DNA from 3 places in the Streptomyces sp. NPDC056527 genome. Region 3 is predicted to be linked to each of the others. Evidence: riboswitches for the same ligand, from Rfam matches in the RefSeq annotation. Region 3 holds a riboswitch; each other region holds the start of a gene.
What was found. Region 3 has a riboswitch for cyclic di-AMP ahead of ACFQ7Q_RS09440 (peptidoglycan DD-metalloendopeptidase family protein). Riboswitches for the same ligand answer to the same signal wherever they lie in the genome.
Positions count from the first base shown of each region.

Region 1: another riboswitch for cyclic di-AMP. It lies ahead of ACFQ7Q_RS09005 (M23 family metallopeptidase); the one in region 3 lies ahead of ACFQ7Q_RS09440 (peptidoglycan DD-metalloendopeptidase family protein).
Region 2: another riboswitch for cyclic di-AMP. It lies ahead of ACFQ7Q_RS01420 (transglycosylase SLT domain-containing protein); the one in region 3 lies ahead of ACFQ7Q_RS09440 (peptidoglycan DD-metalloendopeptidase family protein).

Region 1 covers NZ_JBHTTQ010000011.1:62,009-71,941, forward strand. Annotated here, with positions in the region: gene ACFQ7Q_RS08990 (DNA topoisomerase (ATP-hydrolyzing) subunit A) at 1-1,044, opposite strand, end outside; gene ACFQ7Q_RS08995 (M16 family metallopeptidase) at 1,275-2,615, shown strand; gene ACFQ7Q_RS09000 (M16 family metallopeptidase) at 2,642-4,009, shown strand; cyclic di-AMP (ydaO/yuaA leader) riboswitch at 4,213-4,379, shown strand; gene ACFQ7Q_RS09005 (M23 family metallopeptidase) at 4,392-5,174, shown strand; gene ACFQ7Q_RS09010 (GntR family transcriptional regulator) at 5,341-6,024, shown strand; gene ACFQ7Q_RS09015 (HPr family phosphocarrier protein) at 6,173-6,454, opposite strand; gene ACFQ7Q_RS09020 (GNAT family N-acetyltransferase) at 6,631-9,831, shown strand; gene ACFQ7Q_RS09025 (DUF5998 family protein) at 9,899-9,933, shown strand, end outside.
Region 2 covers NZ_JBHTTQ010000001.1:299,284-309,216, forward strand. Annotated here, with positions in the region: gene ACFQ7Q_RS01410 (hypothetical protein) at 1-553, shown strand, start outside; gene ACFQ7Q_RS01415 (hypothetical protein) at 666-1,835, opposite strand; gene ACFQ7Q_RS01420 (transglycosylase SLT domain-containing protein) at 2,012-2,902, opposite strand; cyclic di-AMP (ydaO/yuaA leader) riboswitch at 2,907-3,066, opposite strand; gene ACFQ7Q_RS01425 (phosphocholine-specific phospholipase C) at 3,368-5,392, opposite strand; gene ACFQ7Q_RS01430 (flavin-containing monooxygenase) at 5,520-7,088, opposite strand; gene ACFQ7Q_RS01435 (AraC family transcriptional regulator ligand-binding domain-containing protein) at 7,158-8,165, shown strand; gene ACFQ7Q_RS01440 (SpoIIE family protein phosphatase) at 8,246-9,880, opposite strand; gene ACFQ7Q_RS01445 (LapA family protein) at 9,892-9,933, opposite strand, start outside.
Region 3 covers NZ_JBHTTQ010000012.1:35,207-45,139, forward strand. Annotated here, with positions in the region: gene ACFQ7Q_RS09420 (aspartate aminotransferase family protein) at 1-892, shown strand, start outside; gene ACFQ7Q_RS09425 (XRE family transcriptional regulator) at 968-1,606, shown strand; gene ACFQ7Q_RS09430 (DUF6126 family protein) at 1,627-1,782, shown strand; gene ACFQ7Q_RS09435 (tyrosine-protein phosphatase) at 1,792-2,604, opposite strand; cyclic di-AMP (ydaO/yuaA leader) riboswitch at 2,955-3,143, shown strand; gene ACFQ7Q_RS09440 (peptidoglycan DD-metalloendopeptidase family protein) at 3,148-4,107, shown strand; gene ACFQ7Q_RS09445 (SGNH/GDSL hydrolase family protein) at 4,271-5,065, shown strand; gene ACFQ7Q_RS09450 (STM4011 family radical SAM protein) at 5,052-5,906, opposite strand; gene ACFQ7Q_RS09455 (STM4012 family radical SAM protein) at 5,920-7,251, opposite strand; gene ACFQ7Q_RS09460 (STM4013/SEN3800 family hydrolase) at 7,248-8,069, opposite strand; gene ACFQ7Q_RS09465 (STM4014 family protein) at 8,090-9,256, opposite strand; gene ACFQ7Q_RS09470 (STM4015 family protein) at 9,253-9,933, opposite strand, start outside.

The sequences.
Region 1 (9,933 bases), on a different contig from region 3:
AGCCACGTTGTTGATGCCGAAGGACTCCTCCATCGGCGTCAGCTTGTAGAGCTGCTCCAGGACCGCCTCCGGCACGAAGCCGTTCTTGACCTCGATGACCAGGCGCAGGCCGTGGGCGCGGTCGGTGAGGTCCTTGACGTCCGCGATGCCCTGCAGCTTCTTGGAGCCGACCAGATCCTTGATCTTGGAGATGACCTTCTCCGGGCCGACCGTGAAGGGCAGCTCGGTGACGACGATGCCCTTGCGGCGGGCCGTCACGGTCTCCACCGTCGTCGTGGCACGGATCTTGAACGTGCCGCGGCCGTTCTCGTACGCGTCCTTGATGCCGGACAGGCCGACGATGCGGCCGCCCGTGGGCAGGTCGGGGCCGGGCACGAAACGCATCAGCGCCTCGAGGTCCGCGTTCGGGTGGCGGATCAGGTGCCGGGCGGCCGCGATCACCTCGCCCAGGTTGTGCGGCGGCATGTTCGTCGCCATGCCGACGGCGATGCCGGACGCGCCGTTGACCAGCAGGTTCGGGTACGCCGCCGGAAGGGCGACGGGCTCCCGCTCCTGGCCGTCGTAGTTCGGCGAGAAGTCGACGGTGTCCTCGTCGATCGACTCGGTCATCATCAGCGCCGCGGCGGCCATCTTCGACTCGGTGTACCGCATGGCGGCCGGCGGGTCGTCGTTGCCGAGGGAGCCGAAGTTGCCGTGGCCGTCGACCAGGGGCACCCGCATGGAGAAGGGCTGCGCCATGCGGACCATCGCGTCGTAGATCGACGCGTCGCCGTGCGGGTGCAGCTTGCCCATGACCTCGCCGACGACGCGCGCGCACTTCACATAGCCGCGGTCGGGGCGCAGGCCCATCTCGTTCATCTGGTAGACGATGCGGCGCTGCACCGGCTTCATGCCGTCCCGGGCGTCCGGCAGCGCGCGGGAGTAGATCACCGAGTACGCGTACTCGAGGAAGGAGCCCTGCATCTCGTCGACGACGTCGATGTCGAGGATCCTCTCCTCGAACGCGTCTTCCGGCGGCGGTGTCTTCGTGCTGCGGCGGGCCATCGCGGCTGCGGCTCCTTCACCAACAAGGTTGATCTGACGCGGACCATTGTGGACCGTCCCACCGACAACGCCGACCGCGACCCGGGTACGGCCCGCTGTCAGCCGTCCGGGACGCCCCCGCGACCCGGAAGAGGGACGCCTCGAACCTGCGGGAACTTCGCGAGGTGTCGGTGCGCTTGCATAGGGTGGCAGGACTTTTCCATATCGCGATCGAAGGGACGTACATGCCCATGGGTCACACGGCCACGGCAGAGGCCGGCTCCGGCGGCCTGACAGCGACCGAGCACCGGCTGGCCAACGGCCTGCGGGTGGTGCTCTCCGAGGACCACCTGACCCCGGTCGCCGCGGTCTGCCTCTGGTACGACGTCGGCTCGCGCCACGAGGTCGCGGGCCGCACCGGCCTCGCCCATCTCTTCGAGCACCTGATGTTCCAGGGCTCGAAGCAGGTCCACGGCAACGGCCACTTCGAGCTGGTGCAGGGCGCGGGCGGCTCGCTCAACGGCACGACGAGCTTCGAGCGCACCAATTACTTCGAGACCATGCCCACCCACCAGCTGGAGCTGGCGCTCTGGCTGGAGGCGGACCGCATGGGCTCGCTGCTCGCGGCCCTGGACGACGAGTCCATGGAGAACCAGCGGGACGTCGTCAAGAACGAGCGCCGCCAGCGGTACGACAACGTGCCCTACGGCACGGCCTTCGAGAAGCTCACCGCCCTCGCGTACCCCGAGGGCCACCCGTACCACCACACGCCGATCGGCTCCATGGCCGACCTGGACGCGGCCACCCTCGAGGACGCGCGGTCCTTCTTCCGCACGTACTACGCGCCGAACAACGCGGTGCTCTCGGTCGTCGGCGACATCGATCCCGCGCAGACCCTGGCGTGGATCGAGAAGTACTTCGGCTCGATCCCGTCGCACGACGGCAAGCTGCCGCCGCGTGACGGCACTCTGCCGGAAACCATCGGCGAGCAGCTGCGCGAGGTCGTCGAGGAGGAGGTCCCGGCCCGCGCGCTGATGGCCGCCTACCGGCTCCCGCACGACGGCACGCGCGAGTGCGACGCCGCCGACCTGGCCCTGACCGTCCTCGGCGGCGGCGAGTCCTCGCGGCTCCACAACCGTCTGGTCCGCCGCGACCGCACGGCGGTGGCCGCGGGGTTCGGTCTGCTGCGCCTGGCCGGGGCCCCCTCGCTGGGCTGGCTGGACGTCAAGACGTCCGGCGGTGTCGAGGTGCCCGAGATCGAGGCCGCCGTCGACGAGGAGCTGGCCAGGTTCGCCGCCGAGGGCCCGACGCCCGAGGAGATGGAGCGCGCCCAGGCCCAGTTGGAGCGCGAGTGGCTGGACCGGCTGGGCACGGTCGCGGGCCGGGCCGACGAACTGTGCCGCTTCGCGGTCCTGTTCGGCGACCCGCAGCTCGCCCTCACCGCCGTGCACCGGGTGCTGGAGGTCACGGCCGAGGAGGTGCAGGCGGTCGCCAAGGCCCGGCTGCGCCCGGACAACCGCGCGGTGCTCGTCTACGAGCCGCTCGGTACCGAACAGAGCGACAGCGACGAGGAAGAGGGAGCGGACCAGTGACCGACGCTGCCGCGTCTTTGACGAGCATGACGTTCCACCCGCAGCCGCAGGCCGGCACCGCGAAGCCCTGGGCCTTCCCGGCCCCGGACCGCGGAGCGCTGGACAACGGTCTGACGGTGCTGCGCTGCCACCGCCCCGGCCAGCAGGTGGTGGCCGTCGAGATCTTCCTCGACGCCCCGCTGGACGCAGAGCCCGAGGGCCTGGACGGCGTGGCCACGATCATGGCCCGCGCCCTCTCCGAGGGCACGGACAAGCACTCCGCCGAGGAGTTCGCCGCCGAGCTGGAGCGCTGCGGCGCCACGCTCGACGCACACGCCGACCACCCGGGCGTACGGGTCTCCCTGGAGGTCCCCGTCTCCCGGCTGCCCAAGGCGCTCGGCCTGCTCGCCGAGGCGCTGATCGCGCCCGCCTTCCTCGACACCGAGGTCGAGCGCCTGGTGCGCAACCGGCTCGACGAGATCCCGCACGAGACGGCCAACCCGGCCCGCCGGGCGGCCAAGCAGCTCTCCAAGGAGCTTTTCCCGGCCACGTCGCGCATGTCGCGGCCGCGCCAGGGGACCGAGGAGACGGTGGCGGCGATCGACGCCACGGCCGTCCGTGCCTTCTTCGAGGCGTACATGCGGCCCTCCACGGCCACGGCCGTCGTCGTCGGCGACCTGACCGACGTGGACCTGGACAAGGTCCTCGCCGAGTCGCTGGGCGCGTGGACGGGGAACGAGGCCGAGCCGCGCCCCGTCCCGCCGATCACGGCCGACGACACCGGCCGGGTGGTCATCGTGGACCGGCCGGGTGCCGTCCAGACACAGCTGCTCATCGGGCGCGTCGGCGCCGACCGGCACGACCGTGTCTGGCCGGCCCAGGTCCTCGGCACATACTGCCTCGGTGGCACCCTCACCTCCCGCCTGGACCGCGTCCTGCGCGAGGAGAAGGGCTACACCTACGGCGTCCGTGCCTTCGGCCAGGTGCTGCGCTCCGACGGCCAGGGGCACGGCGCCTCGATGCTCGCCATCAGCGGTTCCGTCGACACCCCCAACACCGGTCCGGCACTTGACGACCTGTGGAAGGTGCTGCGCACCCTCGCCGCCGAGGGGTTGACGGACGCCGAGCGCGACGTGGCCGTGCAGAACCTGGTGGGTGTGGCGCCGCTGAAGTACGAGACGGCCGCCTCCGTCGCCGGGACGCTCGCCGACCAGGTCGAGCAGCACCTTCCGGACGACTTCCAGGCGCAGTTGTACGCGCGACTGGCCGAGACCGGCACGGTGGAGGCGACCGCCGCGGTCGTGAACGCCTTCCCGGTGGACCGACTTGTCACCGTGCTCGTCGGTGACGCGGCGCAGATCGAGGAGCCGGTGCGTGCTCTCGGTATCGGCGAAGTGACCGTCGTCACCGGCTGATCGAGTCGGCCGCGCGCCACATCGAGGACCCCGTCATCACCGTATGGCGGGGTCCTCCCCTTTGTCCGGATTGAGGGCGAGCGTGGGTGTATGCCCTGTGGCATGTCTTACAAACGGGCGTGTCTGTTTGCTGATTGAAAGACGGTCCGCTTAGCGTCGGTCCGGCTGTTCGCCAGTTGCACCCGCCGCGAGCCCGTGGCATCGGACAGTCATCGCCGAGTCCCCGTCAGGCGCGAGCCTGGGGAGCCGGGGACCCATACGAAGTCCCTGGGGTGAATCGGACGCCTTCGCACCCGTGCGGAGGGGCCCGTAGGAGACCTTCCTGCTCCGAACCCGTCAGCTAACCCGGTAGGCGAGAAGGAAGGAAAGGATCAGCCACTACATGGCGTTCACCCGTGCCACCGGGAAGCATCGTGGTCCGAGCCGTATGGCGCGCCGTAGCGCGGGCATCGCCGGCATCGCGACCATCGCCACCACCGGCGTCATCGGAACCCTCGCCTCCCCGGCGCTCGCCGCCGACGCGGACGCCCCCTCCTTCGAGGACACCGGCCTGACCCAGATCGTCGCGGCGGACTCCCTCGCCGCCACGATCGACGCCCAGGCCGCCGCCCAGGAGCGCGAGGCCGCCGAGGCCGTCGAGCGGGCCAAGGCCGAGGCCCGGGCGAAGGCCGAGGCGAAGCGCAAGGCCGAGGCCCGCGCCAAGGAGGTCCGCGAGGCCAAGGAGCGCGCCGCCCGCGAGGCCGAGCGCAAGCGCCTGAACTCCTTCCAGCTTCCCGTCGCCGGTTCGTACGTGACCACCAGCTACCAGGCCGGTGGCGCGCTCTGGTCCTCCGGCAGCCACTCCGGCGTCGACTTCCGGGCCGCCTCGGGCAGCCGAGTCGTCTCCGTCGGCTCCGGCACAGTCGTCGAGGCCGGCTGGGGTGGCGCGTACGGCAACAACATCGTCATCCGGATGAACGACGGCACGTACACCCAGTACGGTCACCTGTCGTCCATCGGTGTCTCGGTCGGCCAGTCCGTCACCCCGGGCCAGCAGATAGGCCTCTCGGGCTCGACCGGCAACTCGACCGGCCCGCACCTCCACTTCGAGGCGCGCACCACCGCCGAGTACGGCTCCGACATCAACCCGGTCGCGTACCTCCGCGCCCGCGGCGTGAACGTCTGACCGCTGCTCGCGAAGCAGGCGTCAGAAAAGCCCCGGCTCGTCCTGAGCCGGGGCTTTTTGCTGGCCAAAAGATATCCATCTTCCCGGATCTCCTTCGGAAATTCCGCACCTCTGCAATAGAGTCGCCGACGAACCGGTTTCGCGCGGATCAAGGCGGAGGTCGAAGATGCGCATTCCCGCGCAGTCGGTATGCACGGCGATTCGGGACGACATCGTGTCCGGGGTCCTCCCGTGCGGCAGTCGTCTGACCGAGGAGCAGCTGGCCCGCCGTTACGGAGTCTCCCGTGTCCCCGTCCGTGAGGCGCTGCGCACCCTGGAGTCCGAGGGCTTCGTGATCAGCCGCCGCCACGCGGGCGCCCATGTCGCCGAACCCACCGAGCAGGAGGCGGCCGACCTGCTGGACGTCAGGGCACTGCTCGAACCGCTGGGCGCCGCCCGAGCCGCCCAGCGCCGCACCGACGCCCACCTCAAGGTGCTGCGTGGCCTGGTCAGGCTGGGGCAGGAACGGGCCAGGCGCGGCCAGGGCGAGGATCTGCGCTCGCTCGGCGCCTGGTTCCACGAGACGCTGGCGCAGGCGTCCGGCAGCCCGGCGCTCACGGCGCTGCTCACCCAGCTGCGGCACAAGATCGCCTGGATGTACGCGGTCGAGCCCACCGCCCAGCCCGTCGAGGCGTGGGCCGAGCACGGGGCGATCGTCGACGCGGTGGCGCGCGGCGACGCCGAACGGGCCCGCGCGCTGACCGCGCTGCACGCCGAGCGTTCGCTGACGCAGCACCGGCTGAAGCGGCAGGAACGCGGGCGTGTGAGGGCTTCGCAACACGTCGTAAACACCGCGAGCGCCCGGAATTAACACGCGGGCCGTATACAAAGAATAGGAATTCTCGGGGCTTTCTTTGTGCTGCCTCGAATTCCGGAAAGTCGGCGGTCGGGCCGGCTGCGGAAAACAATGGAGCCGCACTCGCCGTCATTTCGGCGTGTGCGGCTCCATCGGAATTCGGTCAGACGGTCTCGGGGAGCTCCTCGAGTCCCTCGGCAACCAGCTTCGCCAGACGGTCCAGAGCGGCCTCGGCGCCATCGGCGTCCGAAGCGAGCACGATCTCCTCGCCGCCCTGCGCGCCCAGGCCGAGCACCGCGAGCATCGACGCGGCGTTCACCGGGTTGCCCTCGGCCTTGGCGATCGTCACGGGGACGCCGGAGGCCGTGGCGGCACGGACGAAGATGGAGGCGGGGCGGGCGTGCAGGCCCTCGGCCCAGCCGACGTTGACGCGGCGCTCAGCCATGGTGTTGCCCTTCAAGTCTCAAGCGGGTTGTCTAGACCAGTCTCTCACGGGTGGCGGGATGCTCGTGGCCGACCTTCGCCCCCTGTTCCAGGGCCGATCGGTCCTCCCTACCTTGCATGGCACGCAGACGCCGCGCGACCGGTGCCACCGGCGTACCCCGGCCGTACGCTTGCCCCATGCAGAGCGCGTCGGAACAGCCGGAACAACCGGAACACGCCTACCCCGACCACTGGGAAGCGGATGTGGTCCTCCGTGACGGCGGCACCGCGCGCATCAGGCCCATCACCGCCGACGACGCGGACCGGCTGGTCAGCTTCTACGAGCAGGTCTCGGACGAGTCGAAGTACTACCGCTTCTTCGCGCCCTACCCGAGGCTCTCCGCCAAGGACGTGCACCGGTTCACGCATCACGACTTCGTGGACAGGGTCGGTCTCGCGGCGACCGTCGGCGGGGAGTTCATCGCCACCGTCCGGTACGACCGCATCAACGCCCAGGGGCTGCCGGCCAGCGCCCCCGCCGACGAGGCCGAGGTCGCCTTCCTGGTCCAGGACGCGCACCAGGGGCGGGGCGTGGCCTCCGCACTGCTCGAACACATCGCGGCGGTGGCGCGGGAGCGGGACATCAGACGGTTCGCGGCTGAGGTGCTGCCCGCCAACTCCAAGATGATCAAGGTCTTCACGGACGCCGGGTACACCCAGAAGCGCAGCTTCGAGGACGGTGCCGTACGGCTGCACCTCGACCTGGAGCCCACCGACCGCTCGCTGGCCGTGCAGCGCGCCCGGGAACAGCGGGCCGAGGCGCGCTCGGTGCAGCGTCTCCTCACCCCCGGCTCGGTCGCCGTCATCGGGGCCGGGCGCGCGCCGGGAGGGGTGGGCCGGACGGTCCTGCGCAACCTGCTGGACTCCGGGTTCACCGGCCGTGCGTACGCCGTGAACCGTGCCCTCGGGGACGGGGCCGCCACGCTCGACGGGGTGCCGGCCTTCCGCTCCGTCGGGGACATCGGCGAACCGGTCGACCTGGCGATCGTGGCCGTGCCCGCCGAGCGGGTGCCCGAGGCGGTCGCCGACTGCGGCGAGCACGGGGTGCAGGGCCTGGTCGTACTCTCGGCGGGGTACGCGGAGAGCGGCACGGAAGGGCGGGAGCGGCAGCGTGAACTGGTACGGCAGGCCCGCTCGTACGGGATGCGGATCATCGGACCCAACGCGTTCGGCATCATCAACACCTCGGCCGACGTCCGGCTGAACGCCTCGCTCGCGCCGCAGATGCCGGCCGCCGGGCGGATCGGGCTCTTCACCCAGTCCGGCGCGATCGGCATCGCGCTGCTCGCCGGACTCCACCGGCGGGGCGCCGGCCTCTCCTCCTTCATCTCCGCGGGCAACCGGGCGGACGTCTCGGGCAACGACTTCCTCCAGCACTGGTACGACGACCCCGCGACCGACGTCGTCCTGCTGTACCTGGAATCGATCGGGAACCCGCGGAAGTTCACCCGGCTGGCCCGGCGGACGGCGGCGGTCAAGCCGGTGGTCGTGGTCAAGGGCGCGCGGCACAGCGGGAGCGCGCCGCCGGGACACCGGGTGCCGGTCACGCGCATCGGGCACGCCACCGTCTCCGCGCTGCTCCGGCAGGCCGGGGTCATCCGCGTCGACACGGTCACCGAACTCGTCGACGCGGGCCTGCTCCTCGCCGGCCAGCCGCTGCCGACCGGGCCCCGGGTGGCGATCCTCGGCAACTCCGAGTCGCTCGGGCTGCTGACGTACGACGCCTGTCTGACGGAGGGACTGCGTCCGCAGCGCCCGGTCGACCTGACGACGGCGGCGACCCCGGCCGACTTCCGCGACGCGCTGGCGGCGGCGCTCGTGGACGACGCCTGTGACGCGGTCGTGGTGACGGCGATCCCCTGGGTCGGCGAGAACGGCGCCGTCGAGTCGGGCGACGGCGAGGTCCTCGCTGCCTCGCTCCGCGACGCCGTCGCCTCGGCCCCGAACCCGCCGAAGCCTGTGGTCGTCGTCCATGTGGAGATGGGCGGCCTCGCGGAAGCCCTCGCCGTCGCGACCAGCACCCGACCGACCCCCCGGAGGGGCGCGGCGGGGGCCACCGGCTCCCTGGCGGGTGCCACGACCGACCCAGGCGCCGCGCACGGCCCGTCGGCGGGAACCCTGCACGGGACACCCGCGACGGCCCGGACGCAGACGCCGCCGGCGGGAAGCGCCGTGCCGGAGACTCCTCCGACCGGCACCCCGCCGGGCTCTGCCGCCGATCGCCGGCCTGCGCGCGGCACCGTGCCGACGAGCACGCTCGGGCAAGGCGGCGCACCCGCCGGCCGGCCCGCGTACGCCAGGCCGACCCCCGCCGCCGGGGGCTCGTCCGGGGCTGCCGCGCCGACTCCCGCTGTAGGGGGTCCGTCCGGGGCTGCCACGCCGAATCCCGCCGTGGGGGGTCCGCGGCCTCTGCCCGGGCGGGACGCCGGTGAGAGCGACGGCGCCGGTCGGGACGAGGCGCCGCGGCCCGGAGCCATCCCCGCCTATCCCGCCGCCGAGCGGGCCGTGCGGGCACTGGCCGAGGCGGTGCGGTACGGGGAGTGGCGGCGGCAGGCCGCCGAGCCCGGGCGCGTGCCCGAGTTCGAGGACATCGACGAGGGCGGGGCCGCCGCGCAGATCGAGCGCGTGCTCGGCGGAGACGTGGACGCCCGGGGCGTGACCCTCGACGCCGACGCGGCCGGCGAGCTGCTCGGCCGGTACGGCATCGCCGTGCTGCCCACTCTCCCCGCGCCGACCCCCGACGACGCCGTCCTGGCCGCCGCCCGGCTCGGCTACCCCGTGGCGCTGAAGACGACCGCCCCCCACCTGCGCCACCGCCCCGACCTCGGAGGCGTACGCCTCGATCTGGCCACCGAGGAGCAACTCCGGACCGCGTACGCCGAAATGACCGAGGTCCTCGGCAAGCCCGCCGAGCTCCAGCCGGTCGTCCAGGCCATGGTGCCGCGGGGCGTGGACACCGTCGTGCGCTCAGCGATCGACCCGGCCGTCGGCGCCGTGCTCTCCTTCGGACTCGCCGGAGCCGCCTCCGAGCTGCTCGGCGACATGTCCCACCGGCTCGTCCCGGCGACCGAACGAGACGCCGCCGAGCTCGTACGATCCATCCGCACCGCCCCGCTCCTGTTCGGCTGGCGTGGTTCCGCTCCCGTCGACACCCCTGCTCTGGAGGAGCTGCTGCTGAGGGTCTCCCGGCTCGTCGACGACCATCCCGAGGTCGTCGCGATCGCCCTGGAGCCCGTCGTCGTCGCCGCGCACGGCCTGTCCGTGCTCGGCGCCACCGTCCGTCTCGCCCCGCCCCCGCCCCGCACGGACCTCGGTCCGCGCCGTCTCCCCAGCTACTGAGCGACCCGCCGAGCGGCCGCCGCGGAGCGGCCCGGAGCGCCCCTTCCGACGGATTAGGATGGAGTCCATGGCGAAGACCGGTACGACGACCCAGGGGCTGCG
Region 2 (9,933 bases), on a different contig from region 3:
CCGCCTGGCCGCCACCGTCGGGACGGCTGCGATCGCCCTGTCCCTGGTGGTCCTCTCGTACCAGCCGGTCGCCGCCGCCATCCAGACGGTCTCCCCGGACGGCGGGCTCTTCGCCGAGCCGGGGGACCTCCTGCGCACCTGGCTGCTGCTCGGCGCCTGGGACAGCCCGGCGGGCGTGCAGCTCGGCGACTGGCTCCTGTACCGGGCCGCCGACGTGCTGATTCTCGTCGTCGTGTGGTGGGCGCTGCGACGGCTGCCCGTGCTGCTGACCAGGGTCACCGTCCCGGCGATGGCGGCGGGCGCGGTCTGCGCGACCGTCGTCGCTCTGCTGGCGAGCCAGCTGCTGCGGATCGCGACGGACGGATCCGGCCTGCGCTGGGGGATCCTGCACATGTCCGCCGTCCTCGGCGGCGGCGTCCCGGCCGCGGTGACCTGGGGCCTGGTGGGCGGGGTCGCGGCCGCCGTGACGCTCCGGGTGTCCGTGGGCCGCACGGAGACCACGGCCGCCACGACCTTGGTACCGGAGTCCTCCCGGCCCCGGCTCGACGCCTGACCTGATCCGGTGAGGGGCGCGGACCCGGCCTGTCCTGTCCGTGCCCCTCACCGGGTCCGGGGCGCGGACCCTGGTGTCCCGTCCGCGCCCCACCTGTCGTCTGCCGGTCGCGCTACGAGCCCTGGGGTGCGTACGCCTGACGGCTCGCGCAGGTCCAGACGACCGGATGCGCGACCCACGACGCGTCCACGGCGACTCCGCCGACCCGGTCGTCGTCGGAGACGGCGCGGGCCGTCGCGTCGCGGTCCGCGGCGAGCGACGGCAGTGCGAGGACCGGGCCGTGGCCCGGCCACAACTGTGCCTGGTAGGGCAGGACCGGGGCGCCCTCCCTGTGGGTCGTCGCCGTGCCGACCGCGACGCCCGTCGTCGGGCTGATCGCCCCGAACTCGCCCTCCTCCTGCCCGGCCAGGACGCCGGGGGACGAGCCGTGATCCTGGTACGGGGGCGTCCAGGTCCATGGCTCGCCCTCCGGGTCGAACTGATCGCTGACCGACACGTACCCGACGACCCGCCCCGTGTCGTCGATGCCCTCGGCCATGTTGTGGACCAGATACTCCGCGCGGGCGACCGGCAGCGCGCGGGCCGGCCCGCCGTCCGCGGGCCACAGGACGGGGAAGGAACTCCAGGTGAAACCGTCGGGGCCGTCGTACGCCTGCTCGGCCGCGCCGATCACATCCCCGCGCGCGTTGACTGCGGTGACCCGCGTCACGACCGTGCCGGGCCCCGCGTCCGGCGGCAGCGCCAGGACCCGCGTGACATTCCCGTCCCGCCACACCTTCGCCGTGCCGTCGGCGTCGACGGCCGCGATCCGCCCGGCGTCGTCGACGTCCACATCGGATGCGGCCCGTGCCACACCCACGGAGAACAGCCGCACCGACGCGGCGCCGGGGCGGTAGCTGAACAGGGCGGTCGAACCGTCGGAGCGGCGGCCCACCCAGCCGGCCATGAGCCCCTGCCGGTTGACGGCCCGGACCGCGCCCTCGTCGTAACCCTCGGGCAGCGGCACCCGGTGGAGCCGCTCACCCCTCCAGTACACGGGCAGGCCGCCGCTCGCGCCCACGGCCAGGCCGCGCGGGCCGAGATCGTGCACGCCCTCGGTGGAGATCCCGCCGCGGGCGTCCGGCGGGAGCGAGGGCAGTACGGTCGGGCCGGACGTGCATCGTGCGGCGCCGGAATCACCGTCGGCGTCGGCGCCCGGCGTCTGTGCCACGGCCGGACCTGCGGCCGTGAGCAGCCCGGCCAGCGCGGCCGCGGCCGCGCACACGGCAAGCGTTCTCTTCATGCGTCGTTCCCCCCAGGGACGGGATCCGCGATCCCCGCCGCGGATCATCAGTCGCCCATGCTGCACGCCAAGTACGTCGCGTGGGTACGGAATGCCCCATGCCGCTTCGCCGGAACGCCGAAGCCCCGGCCCATGAGGAACCGGGGCCGGGGCGTGGAGTCGACGCGGAGCGGGGGTCAGTACGCCCCGTTGACGTTGTCGATGGAGCCGTAGCGGTCCGCGGCGTAGTTGCAGGCCGCGGTGATGTTGGCGACGGGGTCGAAGAGGTCCATCGACGTGCCCGGCACGTGGTAGGCGAGGAAGGTCGGCTCGATGACCTGGAGGAGACCCTTGGACGGGGTGCCCTTGACGGCGTTCGAGTCCCAGAGGTTGATGGCCTGCGGGTTGCCCGAGGACTCGCGCATGATGTTGCGGTGGATGCCCTCGTACGAGCCGGGGATCCCGTAGCGCGCCATGACGTCCAGCGACTCGCGGATCCAGCCGTCGAGGTTGTCGGCGTACATCTTCGCCGGGGCGGCCTGGGCCTTGGGCGCGGCGGCGGCCTTCGCGGAAGCCGCGGCGGCGGGCTTCGCGGGAGCGGCCTTGGCGGGAGCGGCGCTCCGCTGCTGCGAGCGGTCGGCCCTGTCGGCGTCCGAACGGGCCGAGGACTTCGACTGCTTGGGCTGCTTCGGAGCGGTGGCGGAATTCCCGCTGAGCTTCAGCTTGAGCCCAGGGTGGATAAGTGACGGGTTGTCACCCACGGCGCTGCGATTCGCACGGTACAGGGCCTTCCAGCCGCCCTGGACATCCTGCTCGTGTGCGATCACGGAAAGGGAGTCGCCGCGGACGACCTTATAGGTCTTGGCGGCGGAATTCTGGGCTGCCGGAATTGATTCCGCGATCTTCGCGGGGGCGCTGAAGACGGTCTTCGCGACGGGGGCGGTCGCGGGGGCGGCCTGGGGCGTCGCGTGGGCGGTGGCCGTGGCGACCAGGGGCAGGGCCAGTGCGGCGCCACCCGTGCTCGCGAGGGTGATACCGCGGGTCAGGGGACGTCGCTTGGGGCGCCGGTGCTTACCGTGTGCGGGCATGATGCATTCCTCTCCGGCGCCTGCGGGGTGAGCTGTCGGGTTCGGGCTGGAGATGCCCGGCCGCACACGTGCGACTTCACCCCGAGCCGCTCCGGAGAATCCGGACCGGCGAATAGTGGGTCCCCCGCTCCTGCCTTCGGGTGAATGATCGGTCTTTTCGGACGGTGGCAGGATTAGGCGATCCGTCCGGGTCGAGGTGACCGTAGGCGAGAAATGTCGACAGAAACAAGACGTCTCGCACGTGGGTAATTCGCGAAGGCGTTCTTCGCGGCATCCGGCCCGCTGAACTTCCTTGAGGGGTAAGGGGACGGAAGGTGCGAGGAGATCACTGAAGGCCCTTTGGGTGATTCATCTCACCAGGGGCATCAAATCGGTCATTACGGTAAATTCAGCTGAGTTGAGAAAAGGGGCACAAGGGCTAATAAAGACCCTTGTGCCCCTTTTGGTGGGAAGTGCGGTTGTGTGTCAGCCCGTGATGCTCGCGGTGCCGGTCTCGATGTGGCCCGTGTAGCGGCGCGACCAGGTGCCGTCGATGTCGGCGAGGATCGTGAAGTCGTACCAGCCGTTGTGGTACGCCACGGCGTTGAAGTAGTCCTCGCGCGAGGAGTTCGCCGCCACCGTGTACGTCCACGGTCCGTCGGAGCGGTAGGCGTTCGAGCGGATCGTGAAGGTCACCGGACCGGCGGAGCTGTTGGTCATCCTGAAGTGGATCGCCGTCTTCCCCGTGCCCGGCTCGGTCGCGAAGCGCGCCGCGACCTCGACGGCCTTGCCCGGCTTCGAGGCGTCGCCGATGAAGCGTCGCAGGAAGCGGTTGGGGCCCATCATCGAGATGTCGTACTTGCCCGACCCGGACCCGAGCCCGATGTTGAAGTAGTCCGTGGACGTCGCGCCCGGGTCCACGGTGTACTGCCAGGCCGCCGTGTCCCGGTGCTGGTGCGGGTGGATCGTGAAGTGCGCGGCGCGCGTCGCCTGCGTGCCCTGGTTCGTCATGGAGAACCAGGCCAGGATCTTGCCGGCCGCGCCGAACTCGAACCGGTCGAGGTTGCCGTTCACCTGGTACGGCAGGGCGCGCGCCGGGCGGGTTCCGGTCTCCTGAGCGGGCAGGGCGTTGTCCTGCGGGACCGGGTTGGGCAGGGGGCCGCAGGTCGACTGCCCGATCACCTTGGCGGTGGAGGGGAGCCCCGAGGGAACGCCGAAGACGGGGTGCGCGAAGTCGAAGACCCCGGTCAGGTCACCCGTGACCTTGCGCCGCCATGCGCTGATGTTCGGGCAGGCGGCGGGGGTGCCGAGGGCGGCCGTCCAGGTCTCCATGAACCGCAGGACGGAGGTGTGGTCGAAGACCTCGGAGCTGACCCACCCGCCGCGCGTCCAGGGGGACATGACGAGCATCGGGACCCGGAAGCCGAGACCGATCGGGACGCCGTCGAGATACTCGCCGGGGGTGCCGGGCGGGGCGACCGGCGGCGGCACGTGGTCGAAGAAGCCGTCGTTTTCGTCGTAGTTGAGGAAGAGGACCGTCCCGTCGAACACCTCCGGGTTCGCGGCGAGCGCGCGGTAGACGAGGTCCACGAAGTGCGCGCCGTCGCCGGGCGGGGCGTACGGGTGCTCGGAGAAGGCCTCGTTGGCCACGACCCAGGAGACCTGGGGGAGCGTGCCGGCGAGGACGTCGGCACGGATCGCGGCGGCGATGTCGTCCGGGGTCGAGCCGGTGACCTTGGGGACCGACCCCATGCCGCGGTCGTACAGCGGGTCGCCCGGTCGCGCGTCGGTGAACTTCTTGAAGTACGCGAGGCCGTTGTCGCCGTAGTTGTCCTGCGCGTTCTGGTAGACCTTCCAGCTCACCCCGGCGCGCTGGAGCGCTTCGGCGTACGTCTCCCAGGTGAGCCCGGACTCGTCGCCGCCGTCCTTGCTGGAGGCGTCGATCCTGCCGCTCCACAGGAAGGTGCGGTTGGGGCCCGTGGCGCTGAGCGCCGAGCAGAAGTACGCGTCGCAGATCGTGTAGTTGTCGGCGAGGGCGTAGTGGAACGGGATGTCGCCGCGGTCGAGATAGCCGAGGGTGCGGGTGTTGCCGACGCCCGTCACCCAGTTGTCCATACGGCCCTTGTTCCACGCCGCGTGCTGCGAGGTCCAGCTGTGCGGAAGGTCGCCGTTGCACTGGGCCAGGGTCTCGCCGTCGACGCCCCCGGCGGGCGGGGTGGCGCTCAGCTTCCACGGGTGCTGACGGCCGCCCCAGTTGGGCTGGTTGAACGTTCCCCAGCCGCCCGGGATGTTGCCCGCGGCCCGGTCGCCGAAGCCGCGGACCCCCCGCAGCCTGCCGAAGTAGTGGTCGAAGCTGCGGTTCTCCTGCATGAGGATCACGACGTGCTTGACGTCGGTGAGCGTACCGGTGGCGGCCGCTGCGGTGGCCGATGCCGTGCCCGGGGGGAGCGCGGCGCCCGCCATGAGACCTGCCCCGATCCCGACGAATCCCCTGCGACTGATGGGAGTCATGCCCCGCCTCTCGCGTCACTGCGTGCCCCAGCGGCACATCGAGGAAAGGATGGGGGAGGGCGGCCTAAAGGTATAGATCCGTGCGGTAATTCTTGAGTGAACTTCCGAGGAGTGGTGGGTTCTCCGCCTATGATTGGTGAGCGGGCAGACCAATGACTTGCTCCCCGGCCGTCCGGGCCGCGAGCACCTCCGCGAGGGGGATCGGCGCCAGGGTGCGGTCCAGATTCGTGCGCATCGTCGTCGCCGCGTCCAGGACGTAGTTCTGGCGGACCTTCCACGGGCTCCGGTCGCCCTGGCGCGGGAACGCGTCGATCGAGCGCCGGACGTAGCCCGAGGCCAGGTCGAGCAGGGGACGCTCGCGCAGCGTGCCCTCCGGCTTGGGCACCACCGCCGCGTACCGCCGACCGCCCATGTGGTTGAGCACCTTGCAGACGAGGCGCGAGGTGAGGTCGGCGCGCAACGTCCAGGAGGCGTTCGTGTAGCCGATGCAGAAGGCGAAGTTGGGGACCGAGGTGAGCATCGTGCCCTGCCACACGAACTGGTCTGACAGCTTCACCGGTCGGCCGTCCACGGTCGGCTCGATGCCGCCGAAGGCCTGCAGTTCGAGTCCGGTGGCCGTCACGACGACGTCCGCCTCCAGCACCCGGCCCGATGTCAGCCGGATCCCCTCCGGAACGAAACGATCGATGCGGGCGGTGACGATCTCGGCCTCGCGCTTCTTCAGGGCATGGAAGAGATCGGCGTCCGGTACGGCGCAGAGCCGCTGGTCCCAAGGGTCGTAGCTGGGCGTCAGATGCTCCCGGATCAGCCCCTTGTCCCGCAGGACCCGCTGGTTCAGCCCGCTCAGGACACGGCGTGCCGTCCTGGGCGCGCGCCGACAGAACTGGTACACGCCGATGGTGAACAGGATGTTCTTCGTACGGACGACCCGGTGCGCCGCCTTCGCCGGCAGCACCGCCCGCACGGCGTCGGCCACCACGTCCCTCGACGGGAGCGAGCTGATCCAGGTGGGGGTGCGCTGGAGCATCGTCACATGCGCGGCCCGGCCGGCCATGGCGGGCACGAGAGTGACCGCGGTCGCCCCGGAGCCGATGACGACCACGCGCTTGCCGGTGTGGTCGAGGTCCGCGGGCCAGAACTGCGGGTGCACGACCCGCCCCTCGAACGAATCGATCCCCGGGAAGTCGGGGGAGTGCCCTCGCTCGTAGTTGTAGTAGCCCGCGCAGGTGTAGAGGAAGTCGCAGGTCAGGGTCTGCCGTGTGACCTCGCCGCCCGCGTCGGTGCGCTCCAGCGTGAGCGTCCACCGGGCGGTCGGCGACGACCAGTCGGCGGCCAGGACCCGCGTGCCGTAGTGGATGTGCCGGTCGATGCCGAACTCGGCCGCCGTCTCCTTGATGTAGCCGAGGATGGACGCGCCGTCGGCGAGCACCTTGGAGTCCCGCCACGGCTTGAACGGGTACCCCAGCGTGAACATGTCGGAGTCGGAGCGCACACCCGGGTAGCGGAACAGGTCCCACGTCCCACCCATGCTCTGCCGGGCCTCGAGGATCGCGTAGGAGCGGTCCGGGCACTCCGTTCGGAGCCGGTAGCCCGCACCGACGCCGGACAGGCCGGCCCCGACGACCACGACGTCGATGTGCTCGGGCAGTGCGTCGGATGCAGGGGGCGTGGTCGATGGACCGGTGCTCGTCGTCATGTACCTAGTGTCGGAAGCAACACGGAGCAGGAATTGACTCCGGACGACAGATTCTTGACCCTGGGCGACATGCCAGTGATCAGGTCCGCCGGTCTGCGGGGCTTCCGTGCGACCGTCGCGGAGCTCGGAGGCGACGCCGAGGAGTTCGTACGAAGGGTGAATCTGCCCCTCGCGGCCCTCGACTCCGACGACCTCCTGGTCGAGGACGAAGCCGTCGCCACCGTCCTGGAACTCGCCGCGGCCGAGCTCGGCTGCCCCGACCTCGGCCTGCGCATGGCGGCACGTCAGGAGCTCGGGCTGCTCGGCGCCCTGGCGCTCGCCATCCAGAACTCGCCCACTCTCGGCGACGCTCTCGCATGCACCGTCCGCTATCTCTTCGTCCACACCGAATCCATGCGGTTCGGCCTGGAGCCGGATCCGTACGGGACACCCGGCATCGTGGCGCTCGGACTGGGCGTCGCGCCCGGGCGGGAGTTCCCGCCGCAGGCGCTGGAACTGAGCCTCGGCTTCATCCACCGCTCGATCATGTTCCTGACCGGACCGTACGGGCTGTGCACGGTGGAGCTGCCGCACGTACCGGCCGCGCCCGTGTCGGTTTATGAGGACTTCTACGGCGTACCCGTACGCACGGGGCGGCCCGCCGCCCTGCTGCGCGTGCCGCACACGCTCGAAAGCCGTCCGCTCGCCGGCGGTGACACCCATCTGCGGGACCTGGCGCTCGCGTTCCTGGCCGAGCACACCCCCGGCGGGAGCCCTGACCTCCCCACCCGGGTCCGTGCCGCCGTCCGCCAGTCGCTGGGCACGTCGGTTCCCACGATCGCGACCGTCGCCGACCTGCTGAACCTCCACCCCCGCACGCTCCAACGCAGGCTCGCGGAGCAGGACACCACGTTCGCCGCCCTCCTCGACGAGGAACGGCGACGCGCCGCCCGCCGCTATCTCACCGCCACCGACCTTCCCTTCGGCCAGATCGCGGGACTGCTCGCCCTCTCCGAACAGTCGGCCCTCAACCGCTGCTGCCGCAGATGGTGGGGCACGACCCCCAAGGAGGCCCGCCGCCACGGTGTCCCCGCCTGAAACACGGCGCCCCCCCGCCACGTGAGCCACGGCGCCCCGCCGCCTGAGCCTCGGCGCCCCCGCCACCTGAGCCACGGCGGTTACGACCCGTCGCAGCGCAGCATCAGCAGCGCGGCGTCGTCCTCCGCATGCGGGCCGGGGGTGAGCGTGTCGAGGAGATGGTCGGCCAGCTCCTCCAGATCGGCCGGGCCGGCCGAGAACGCCGCGGCCAGCCTGTCCAGGCCGCCGTCGATGTCCTCGCCCGGCCGCTCGACCAGTCCGTCGCTGTACAGCAGCAGGGTCTCGCCGGGGGCGAGCCGCGCCGTCGTCGGTGCGTACGGCGTGAGGTCCCACTCGGCGGGGAGTCCCAGGGGTGGCCCGCCGGTCAGCTCCAGTCGGTCCACCGTGCCGTCGGTACGACGCAGCAGCGGCAGCGGATGACCGGCGTTGGCCGCCTCGACCGCGCCGGTGGCGAGAGTGATCCGCAGATACTGACAGGTGGCGAAGCGGTCGGCGCCCAGCTCGGCGAGGAACGCCGACGCCTTGGCGAGGACCCACTCGCACGGATGGCCCTCTGCCGCGTACACGGTCATGGCCACGCGCAACTGCCCCATGAGTGCCGCGGCCTCGGTGTCATGGCCCTGCACGTCCCCGATGGCGACGCCCACCGCGCCGTCGGACAGTGTCACCGCGTCATACCAGTCCCCGCCGACCCGCACCCCCTGCCGAGCGGTCCGGTACCGCACGGTGATCCGGCCGCCGGGGGTCTCGGGGATCCTGCGCGGCAGCATGGCGTTCTGCAGACCCGCGGCGATCTCCCTCGAACGGTCGAGCATGGTGACCCGGTGCAGGGCCCGGGCCACCGCCTTCGACCACGCGGTCATCAGGGTGTGGTCCGCGAGGGAGAACGAGTTCGTGTTGTCGTAGAACATGCCCAGGGCGCCGAGCGGCTGCCCCTGCTCGACCAGCGGAAGGAACGCGGCGGCCGTCGCGTGGAAGCCGTGCTGGTGCGGCCTCAGCCCCGGGTAGCGGTCGAGGAAGTCGGGCACGGAGGTGAAGTAGAGCGGCCTGGCGGAGCGTACGACGTCGTTCAGCGGCCAGGAGTCGGCGAGCCGGGACTTCTGCGGGGGCTCGGCGTCGCCCAGGGACAGTACCGAGCGGACGAGCCGGAGCCGTCCCTGCTCGAGCACGGCGAGTGACATGGCCTTCACCCCGAGCCTGCGCAGGGACGGCTCGTCGCCGAGGACCGCGGCGACCTCGCACACGCTCATCGCCCGGGCCAGTGCGATCGCCGCCTCGCCCAGAGTGTGCAGGTGGTCGCTGTCCTCGTCGGCCGGGGGGCGGACCGAGGAGGGCGAAAGGTCCAGGGTGGCGTCACGGACCACCCCCACCACCCGGGTGGGCCTGTTCGCGCCCGCGTGCACGACGTTCCCCCGAACGTGTGTCCAGCGGCTGCGGCCGTCGTGCAGGGCCACGCGGAAGTAGGCGCTGTACGCGTCCTTGCGGCCGCCCCGCAGCTCCGCGGCGAGACCCGTCAGCAGGGTCCAGTCGTCCCGGAGGATCTTGGGCCGGAGGTCGGCGGCCAGCCCGTGGTACTCCTCGGGGAACAGATCGAGGGCGTCACGGCCCACGGGGTCGAGGATCAGCCGTCCGGTGGCCGGCACCCACAGAAAGCAGCCCACGCCGGTGACGGCGAGCGCCTCGCCGCGGTCCAGCCGCGGTTCCGTGTCGCCCATGCGTGGACCTGTCAGCGCCGTGCGCGCCGACGGGCGATGTACAGGCCGAGGAC
Region 3 (9,933 bases):
GGACGGCTTCCGGGACGGCTTCGCCCCGCTGCTGCCCGACACGGCGATCGAGCTGGGGGACCTGGACGCCCTGGAGCGGGAGCTGCGCAAGGGCGATGTCGCCGCGTTCGTCGTCGAACCCATCCAGGGCAAGGGGGTCCACGAGGCGCCGCCCGGCTTCCTGCGCGCCGCGCAGGAGCTGCTGCACGCACGTGGCGCGCTGCTGATCGTCGACGAGGTACAGACGGGGCTCGGCAGGACCGGGGACTTCTACGCGTACCAGCACGAGGACGGTGTCGAACCGGACCTGGTCTGCGTCGCCAAGGCGCTCTCCGGCGGCTACGTGCCGGTCGGCGCGACGCTCGGCAAGGACTGGATCTTCAAGAAGGTCTACTCGTCCATGGACCGGGTGCTCGTCCACTCGGCCAGCTTCGGTTCCAACGCGCAGGCCATGGCCGCCGGGCTCGCGGTGCTCTCGGTCATGGAGAACGAGGGCACGGTGGCCCATGTGCGCCGGATCGGCGAGCTGCTGTCCTCGCGGCTGAAGGAGCTCGTGCCGCGCTACGAGCTGCTGAAGGAGATCCGCGGACGCGGGCTGATGATCGGGATCGAGTTCGGGCGGCCGTCCTCGCTCGGGCTGCGCAGCCGGTGGACGATGCTGCAGGCGGCCCGCAAGGGGCTCTTCGCCCAGATGGTCGTCGTCCCGCTGCTCCAGCGGCACCGGATCCTCACCCAGGTGTCGGGGGACCATCTGGAGGTGATCAAGCTGATCCCGCCGCTGATCATCGACGAGGAGGACGTGGACCGCTTCGTGACCGCGTTCACGGCCGCGATGGACGACGCCCATGGGGGTGGCGGACTGATGTGGGACTTCGGGAAGACGCTGGTCAAGCAGGCGGTGGCGCAGCGCTGATCTCCCGCTCCGCCGGAGTTTTGCCTCTGAGGCAAGAAACTTGCCTCAGAGGAAAGATCCTGGCGGAATGGAGGCATGGAGCACCTCCCCGGGGAGCCGTCCCCGGACCCCGCCGCACCGGACGCGCCCGAGGCCCTGCCGGACGTCGCGCCCCAGCTGCGAGCCCTGCGCCGACGGCGCGGGCTGACCCTGGAGGCCGCCGCCCAGCGGGCCGGTCTCTCCCCGGCCCATCTCTCCCGGCTGGAGACGGGCCGCAGGCAACCCTCGCTGCCCATGCTGCTCGCTCTCGCCCGCATCTACGGTACGACGGTCGCCGAGCTCCTGGGCGAGGTTCCGCCGGAGCGTGATCCGGTCGTCAGGGCGGGCCGGTCAGAGCCCGTCGAGGCCGACGGCTGGATCTACCGCCAGGCCGGCGGACCCGGTCGTGCGATGCAGGCGCTTCGGGTCCATGTGCCGTACGCCACCCGGAGCGACATCGTGCGCGTCCATCCCGGGGAGGAATGGCTCCACGTCCTCGAAGGTCAGGTGCGCCTCGCACTCGGCGACACCGTGCACGTCCTGGATCCCGGGGACAGCGCGCACTTCGACTCGCTCACCCCGCACCGCATCGGAGCCGCCGGCCGCGGCGGGGCCGAGCTGCTCTTCGTCCACACGCTGATGCAGAGCCCCGCCGCCGAGCTGTGCCTCGGCGACGGAACCCCGCATCTGCGCTGAGCCCTTCGGAAGGGTCGGATATGTCCGAGAAGTCCGCACCTGTCACCGGTGAAGAGCGCGACGGGGGCAAGTTCCCCAAGGGTCTTGTGCTCCGGCTCTTCGCCTATCTGGTGGCCGGGCACCTCTTCGCCGGTTTCCTCTACCTGCTGTTCATGCTCGGCGGGCAGAACCAGTAGCGGGCAGGGTCACGCCTCGGCGACGAGCCGCTCGCGCAGCCGCTCCCGAGTCTCGGGGGCGAGCGTGAGGCCGTCCGTGAGGTAGCTCTCGACCGTGCCCCAGTTCTGCTCGATCGTCTCGAACGCGGCCCGCAGGTACTCGACGCGCGCGTCGAAGAGCGGGCTGAGCAGCTCCATCACCTCGGGCGACATGGCGTCCGCGGCGGTGGAGCTGCGGCGCACCTTGTACCGGCGGTGCGGGTCGTTCGACTTCACGTAGTCGGCCTCGATCGCCTCGCGCTCGACGCCCACCGCGAGCAGCGAGATGGCGATCGACAGGCCCGCGCGGTCCTTGCCGGCCGCGCAGTGCATCAGCGCGGGAACGCTGTCCTCGGCCATCGCATGCAGGATGCGGCTGTGCTCCGCGGTCCGCTCGACAATCATCTTCCGGTACGAATCAGACATTCGGGCGGCCGCCTTGCCGTCGCCCAGGATGGCGCGGAGCTGCTCCAGCTCGCCCGTGCTGACCAGCTTCCAGAACTCCTTGCCGTCGGCCGGGTCGTTGAGCGGTATGTTCACATTTCGTACACCCGGAAGATCGACGTCCGGGCCCTCGACCTTCCGGTCCGCCTGGTTGCGGAAGTCGAAGATCGTGTGCAGTCCGAGGGTGGAGAGGAAGGCCGCGTCCTCCTCGGTGGCGTGCGCGAGGTGGCCGCTGCGGAAGAGGCGTCCGAACCGCACCGATCCGCCGTTCACGGTCGGCAGGCCGCCCACGTCCCGGAAGTTGCGTACCCCCGTGAGCTCGGGTTCGGTCGACGGGACCTGAGGCAGCTGCTGCGTCACGAGTGCTCCTGAAGGTTGGCTGATCGAGATCGGTTCCTCGGCCAATCATCCCGGGTGGCGTCGGCTGCGCACACCCCCGGGGCATGGGAATGGGTGTTCTGTCCGAATTGGGCCCTTAGGCATAACGCGCCCTGTTAATAGGGGAGATGGGTTCCCATGCGTGAGCAGCGTCATAAAAGTGACGGACCGTGCCTGATCGTTCCGGGCAAACTCCGTACCGGAAAAGGGGATCGAGGTTCCGCCCTCCACGGAGGGTGACCGGAATTCGGCGCGGATATCCCGGCCCTGAATGCGAGAGAAAAGTGGTGGCTTGTTCGCGCCGACCCCGCTCGTCTACGGTCACCGTCAATCCGGTCGGACCGCCGAATCCTGCCACCGCCCGGAATCCGCACCCATCCACGTAAGGCAGGAGCGGGGGACCCAGGTAAGTACGCCGAACCGGTCGATCCGGACGGCTTGGGGTTAAGCCGCGTGAGAACGCGGCCGGACATCTCCAGTCCGAACCCGACAGCTCACCTCGCAGGCGACGGAGAGGAATTCGCCATGCCCGCAAAGGGTAAGCATCGCCGTCCCAAGGCCAACCCGATCACGCGCGGATTCGTCGCCGCCGGCACCGGTGGCGCCGTCGTCGCCCTGCCGCTCCTCGGTGCGACCGGAGCCCACGCCGCCGACAAGGGCGCCCCGACCGTGACGCCCGAGCAGGCCGTCGCCGCCGTCGCCGCCGCTCCCGCGAAGGCCCCGGCCGCCGACAAGGCCGCCAAGCCGAAGACGTACTCCGTCGTGCGTGGCGACTACCTGTCGAAGATCGCCTCCGAGCACCACCTGGCGGGTGGCTGGAAGAAGCTCTACGAGGACAACCGCCAGGTCGTCGGCGGGAACCCCTCGCTGATCCTTCCCGGCATGAAGCTCACCCTCGGCGCCAAGTCGACGGCCAAGGCCGCCGCGCCCAAGGCCGCCCCGAAGGCCGCGCCCAAGGCGGAGAAGTCCTCCACCGGTTCGGGCGAGCGCAGCTCGCGCAGCAGCGACCGCGGCACGGTCGAGTCCACCCAGGCCCCGGCGTCCACGCCGGCGCAGGCCGCCCCCGCCAAGGCCGCGTCCTCCGGCTGGGTCGCCCCGGTCAGCGGCGGCATCTCCACCCCGTACCGCGCCTCCGGCGCCATGTGGTCCTCCGGCTACCACACCGGTGTCGACTTCATCGCCTCCTCCGGCACCTCGGTCAAGGCCGTCGGCGCGGGCACCGTCTACTCCGCGGGCAACAGCGGCTCGTACGGCAACGAGGTCGTCATCCAGCACGCCGACGGCACGTTCTCGCAGTACGCCCACCTCTCCTCCCTGGGCGTCTCCGCCGGCCAGACCGTCACCGGCGGCCAGGAGATAGGTCTCTCCGGCTCGACCGGCAACTCCACCGGTCCGCACCTGCACTTCGAGATCCGCACCGGACCGAGCTACGGCTCGGACATCGACCCGCTGGCCTACCTGCGCTCGCACGGCGTCAGCATCTGACGTACACCCAGCATCCGAAGGGGCCCGGCACCTGTGTGCCGGGCCCCTTCGCGTACCGCCGTATTCCGGCTTGGCGGAATCTTGACCGGTGGCGTATCTCACCCGGCGTCAACCCCTCCTTACGGTCGCGTAGGTCACACCCATAAGGGAAAGATGAGTTCCCGTGGCAGACGATTCGAGATCAAGAGACATGGACGTATTCGGGTCGTACGCGGCGATCGGTGACAGCTTCACCGAGGGCGTCGGAGACCCCGGCCCCGACGGGAAGTACGTCGGATGGGCGGACCGTTTCGCGGTCCTGCTCGCCGACCAGCTGCCGGAGCACGACGCATTCCGATACGCCAACCTGGCCGTACGCGGCCGCCTCCTCGACCAGATCGTCGAGGAGCAGGTCCCCAGGGCGAAGGAGCTCGCCCCCGACCTGGTGACCTTCTGCGCGGGGGGCAACGACATCATCCGCCCGGGCACCGACCCGGACGACGTCGCCGAGCGCTTCGAGCGCGCCGTCGCCGATCTGACCTCGGCCGTCGGCACGGTCATGGTGACGACCGGCTTCGACACCCGCGACGTACCCGTGCTGCGCCATCTGCGCGGCAAGATCGCCACCTACACGGCCCATGTCCGGGCCGTCGCCGACCGCTACGGCTGCCCGGTCCTGGACCTGTGGTCGCTCAAGTCGGTGCAGGACAGGCGGGCTTGGGACGACGACCGGCTGCACCTCTCGCCCGAGGGCCACACCCGGGTCGCGCTGCGCGCCGCCCAGGTCCTCGGTCTGGAGGTGCCGGCCGACCCGGACCAGCCGTGGCCGCCGCTGCCGCCGCGCGGCACGCTGGAGGTGCGCCGCGACGACATCAACTGGGCCAGGGAGTACCTCGTGCCGTGGATCGGCAGGCGGCTGCGGGGTGAGAGCTCGGGGGACTACGTGGAGGCCAAGCGGCCGGACCTCATGCCTCTGTGAGCGCGGCGGGGACGCGTTCCAGGACGCCGCCCGCGAACACGTCGTACAGCGGCAGCGTCTCCAGATGGACATATCCGATGTGGCAGTCGCAGACGGCGAGGGGGCAGGCGCGTGGCCGCAGGGCCGCGCGGTACGAACCGTCGTAGAGGTTGCCGAGCTCGGCCTTCACGAAGTGGCAGCGTCGCACCGTCCCGTCACCGTCCACCGAGATCACCGACTCGCCGGTCCGGCAGGGGAGACCGGCCGAGGGGTGCGGACGACGGCTGTACGGGAAGAGGGGGTCGAGGGCCGTCCAGCCCTCGGCCTCCCCATCGGTGTACGTGTGCCCCTCGGCGGCGTTCACCCAGAGGTAGACCTCGGGTGGGAGATCGTCCCGCAGCCGCCGGGCGTGCTCCCGGTGATCGGGCAGGCCGACGATCCCGACGCTGAAACGCGTGCCCCGGGCGGCCAGGTCACGGCACTTGGCGAGGAAGCGGTCGTAGGGCGTCTGCCCCGGGTGGTACGTGCACCAGAGCGCGAGGGTCTCGGGATCGGCCTCGGCCAGCCAGTCGGTGCGACAGCTGAGATTCGTCTGGATCGCCACCCGCTCGATGTGCGGGAGGCGCGACAGCTCGGTGAGGGCGCGCCGGTACCAGGACCGGACCAGGCCCTCGCCCCACGGGGTGAAGAGAATCCTCAGCCGGTCGCCGGTCTGCCCGGCCGCCCAGGCGGAGAAGCGCTCCAGCGCGGCGCGGTCGGCGCGCAGCTGCTCACGGCTGTCGCGGCGCTTGGCGAAGGGACAGTAGGGGCAGTCGTAGTCGCAGGAGGCGAGAGGGCCCCGGTAGAGGATCGTCAGGTCCATGCCGTCACCCCCGTTACTTCGGCTCGTAGGCGGCCATCGCCGCCCGGACGGCCGGCGAGAAGAGCGCGGGACCGAGCGCGTCCGAGTGGGCCAGACCCTCGGGCGACAGCCGCAGCAGCCCGGCGGGCGCCGTCGGATCCAGCCAGCCGAGCGTCTCGAACCGGCCCAGTTCGGCCGGGAAGTCCGCGATCGGAGACGTGCCGAACCGCTCCTCGTAGGCGGCCGTGGACATGCCCCGGGCCTGCAGGAGGGACTGGAGCAGATGGCGACGGCGCGCCTCGTCCGCGTCGACCCACCGGCCGACCTGGGCGCGCGTGAAGTCCCCCGTCCCGGTGTAGGCGTCGATGATCGAGCGGACCTCTCTCATGTCGACGGCGTAGTCGAAGGAGTAGTGCAGCGAGGAGGTGTACGAGCGCGCCCCGCAGCCCAGTCCGATCATCCCGTCGGTCTGGCAGGCGTAGTCGTCGGCGCCCTGCGGCGTGGCGTCGGCGCGCCGGAACATCCGCATCGACTCCTGCTCGTATCCCCGCGCGAGCAGATGGTCCCGGCCGTGGCGGTACAGCCGCAGACGCTGCTCGTCCCACTCCCGGTCCGCGGTGGGGGAGAGCCGGCCGAGGCCGGTGAGCGGACGGACGTAGAGGGGATAGAGGTAGAGCTCCTCGGGCGCCCAGGCGAGTGCCGCGTCGAGGGAACGAACCCAGGACTCCTCGGTCTGGCCGTCGATGCCGTAGATCAGATCGATGTTGAGGACGGGGACGCCGGTGTCCCGGATGCGACTGAGCGCGGCCTCGACATCGGCGCGGCGCTGGGGACGAACGGCCGCGCGGGCCTCGGCCTCGACGAAGCTCTGCACCCCGATGCTCAGCCGGGTGGCGCCCCGCTCGGACAGGACCGCGAGCCGGTCGGCCGTCGCCGTCGAGGGCGAGGTCTCCACGGAGAGCGGGACGGCCCGCAGATCCGCGCCCATCCGCTTCTCCGCGATGTCGCAGAGCCGCTCCAGCTCGCCCGCGGTGAGGAAGGTGGGGGTGCCGCCGCCGAAGGCGGCCGTGGCGAAGCGGACCGGCTCGGCGTCGCCGAGCGCCTCCCGTACGGCTGTCGCCTGCCGGTCGAGCGCGTCGAGATAGCGGCTGGTCAGTTCGTCCGGGGCGCCGATCCGGGTGAAGAGGTTGCAGAAGCCGCAGCGGACCTCGCAGAACGGAATGTGCGCATAGAGGGAGAGGGCGTCCTTCGGCTCGTCCGCCCACAGAGCCGCGAGGGAGGGCGTGGGGTCGGGGAGCTTCCGGTACGCGGTCTTGTGCGGGTAGGCGTAGACATAGCTCTCGTACGGACGCGGGGTCCCGGTCATGCGACGGCCTCCCGCTCCGGGCCGGCCAGGAAGAAGTGGGTGTACGGGACGGTCCACACGACCTCGTGGCCCAAGCGATGACCGGTGAAGCCGTCCTCCCCGTAGGCCGTGCCGTGGTCGGAGCAGACGATCGCGAAGCAGCTTCGACGGCTGCTCATGGCGGTGAAGAGCCGGCCGATGTGCCGGTCGACGTACTCGAGCGCCGCCGCGTGCGAGGCGCGGGTGTCGCCGGACTCCCGGGTCGCGCCGGGCAGATGGAACCAGTTGGGCTGGTGCAGCGCGGAGACGTTGACGAAGAGGAAGAGGCGCGCCTCGTGCGGGAGCGCGGCGACGATCTCCTCGGCTCGGGTCACCTGGGACTCGAAGGAGGTGGGGGAGGCGACGCCGAAGTCGGGCTCCCAGTGGCTCTCGTGGAAGAGACCGGGCAGCACGGAGCCGAGGGGGCCCTGGCCGTTGAAGAAGCCGACGCCGCCGACACAGGCGGTGCGGTATCCCTCCTTCGCCAGACCGGAGACCAGATCGGGGGTGTCGTGGACGAAGGTGCCGCCGGCGGTGCTCTCACTGCCCGCGAACCGTGCGGCGAAGAGGCGGGGATGCGGGCCCTGGGTGTCCGGGGTCGGCAGGAAGCCCGCGAAGATCGCCTGGTGGGAGGCGTAGGTGAAGCTGCCGGGGGCGTGCCGGCGCTCCCATCGGCCGCCGGGGAGGTGCCGGGCCAGATTCGGGATGCGGCCGGCGGCGGCGAGCTCGGCCGCGACGTCGTAACGGAGGGTGTCGAGCGTGACCAGGAGGAGATCGTGGCTGCCCACGATCTCGTTCATGTCGGGTGCGGGAGGCTGGTTCACGCGGTGCTCGTTCCTGTGGTGCGGGTGGTACGTGTGGTGCGAGAAGGACTCTTGCGGAGGAGTGCGGAGACCTGGGCCGCGTAGGTGTCCTGGCCCTCCGCGCCGCTGCCCGGGAGGCCGGTGAGGCCGGGGAGGAGATCGCCGAAGGCGTTGACCTCGCCGACGGCGAAGCGCCGCCAGCCGACGGCCGGAAGCAGATCGACGCCGACGCACTGTGTCCCGGGGAATGCTTCGGCGGCCCGCTCGCACACGCCGAGCGCGTCCGCCCACCGGCCGCCTGCGCCTGCGATCGCCGCGCGCACGGTGCCCAGGTCGCCCCGGGTGCCGCCCAGATGGAGATTGGTCATGGGGGAGCGGCTGGTCCGTACGACGGCGTGGGTGGCCCGGCCGGCGATCACCACCACGCGCAGATCGGCCACCCGGCCCCCCTGCGCCGCCTTCGGCAACCAGCGCTCCAGGTGCAGCCCGTCGGGGGCGAGCGTGTCCACGACGGCTGCGACCTCGCGCTCCCTCGTATAGCGGCGCACCCGCAGGGAGTTGAAGAGTCGCCCGTCCGGGGCGCGTTCCACGGAGGTGGTGGCCTGCACCCGGCCGGCGCTGTTCGTCTCCACGGCCAGGACCCCCGAGGCGGACGAGCCGTGGGCGAGCTTCACGAAGACCCGGCGCAGCCCTGACGCCGCCATCAGGGCGCGGACGTCCGCCCAGCCCCGTACGGCGGGGGCGTCCGCCCCCGATGTCGGCGACTCCGGCACCGGGACTCCGGCTTCGCGCAGCCGGGCGTGGGCGAGCCGTTTGTCGAACAGCACCGCCAGCTCGGCGGGGTCGTCGACGAGGATCGCGCCGGCGTCGTCCACGCTCCGGGCGAGCTCCGTCGTGGCCGCGGTGAACGACTCGTACCAGCGGCCCGTGCCCTCGACCCGGGTCGGGTCGTCCGTGCCGCGCAGCAACCGGTCGACCTCCGGCTCCTCGCCGGGCGATTCGAGCCGGACGATCTCGCCCGGGTGGAACCGTGCCCCGCCCCGCAGGACGTCGAGCCAGGGCTCGACCCGCACCTTTGGCAGCCCGGCGGCCCGCACCGCGTCGCGGAAGAACGCGACCCGTCGGTTGGCCGGGTTGCCGACGACGACGAGGCGGGGGTGCGCGAGGGGCGGGGAGTGCGTCATTCGGCGACCGCGACGTACCGGTAGATCTCGCCGTCGCCGTCGTCCTCCGGATCCTGCGCGTCGTCGACGTCGACGGTCACGCCGTGCGGGGTGAGGGTGTCGACGATCCGCTCGATCGTCTTCTCCGACAGATAGTGGTGGAAGAGGTCGAGGTGGGTGAGGTGGGTCAGCGGCTGCCCGGCGAGCAGTGCCTCGGCGCCCTCGTCCGTGAGCGTGCCCATCGACAGGTCGAGGCGGGTCAGCCGGGCGACCACCGGGGCGCTCGCCACGGCGGCGGCGATCTCGTCCTGGATGACGCTGTTGCGCAGCCCCAGATGGCGCAGGGCGGGGAGGCGGGCGCCGGCGAGCAGCGGCTCCAGATCGGCGACCGAGGAGTCACCGCCGTACGCGTCCGTGCCGAGCCACAGGTCCAGCTTCTCCAGCGCGGGCAGGTCGCTCCCGGCGATGCCACGGACGACGTCGGCACCGAGACCGCCCGACTCCACCACGAGCGTGCGCAGTCCGGAGTGCCGGATCGCCGGGAAGGCGAGCTCCGAACCGCCGCGCACCCCGAACTCCCGAAGGGCGGGGTAGGCCGCGAGCAGCGGCGTCACATCGGACTGCTGGATCCAGGAGATCTCGCAGTCCTCGAAGCCCATGTCGCCGAGGAAGAGAGCCTCGAGACCGGGCAGCCTGTC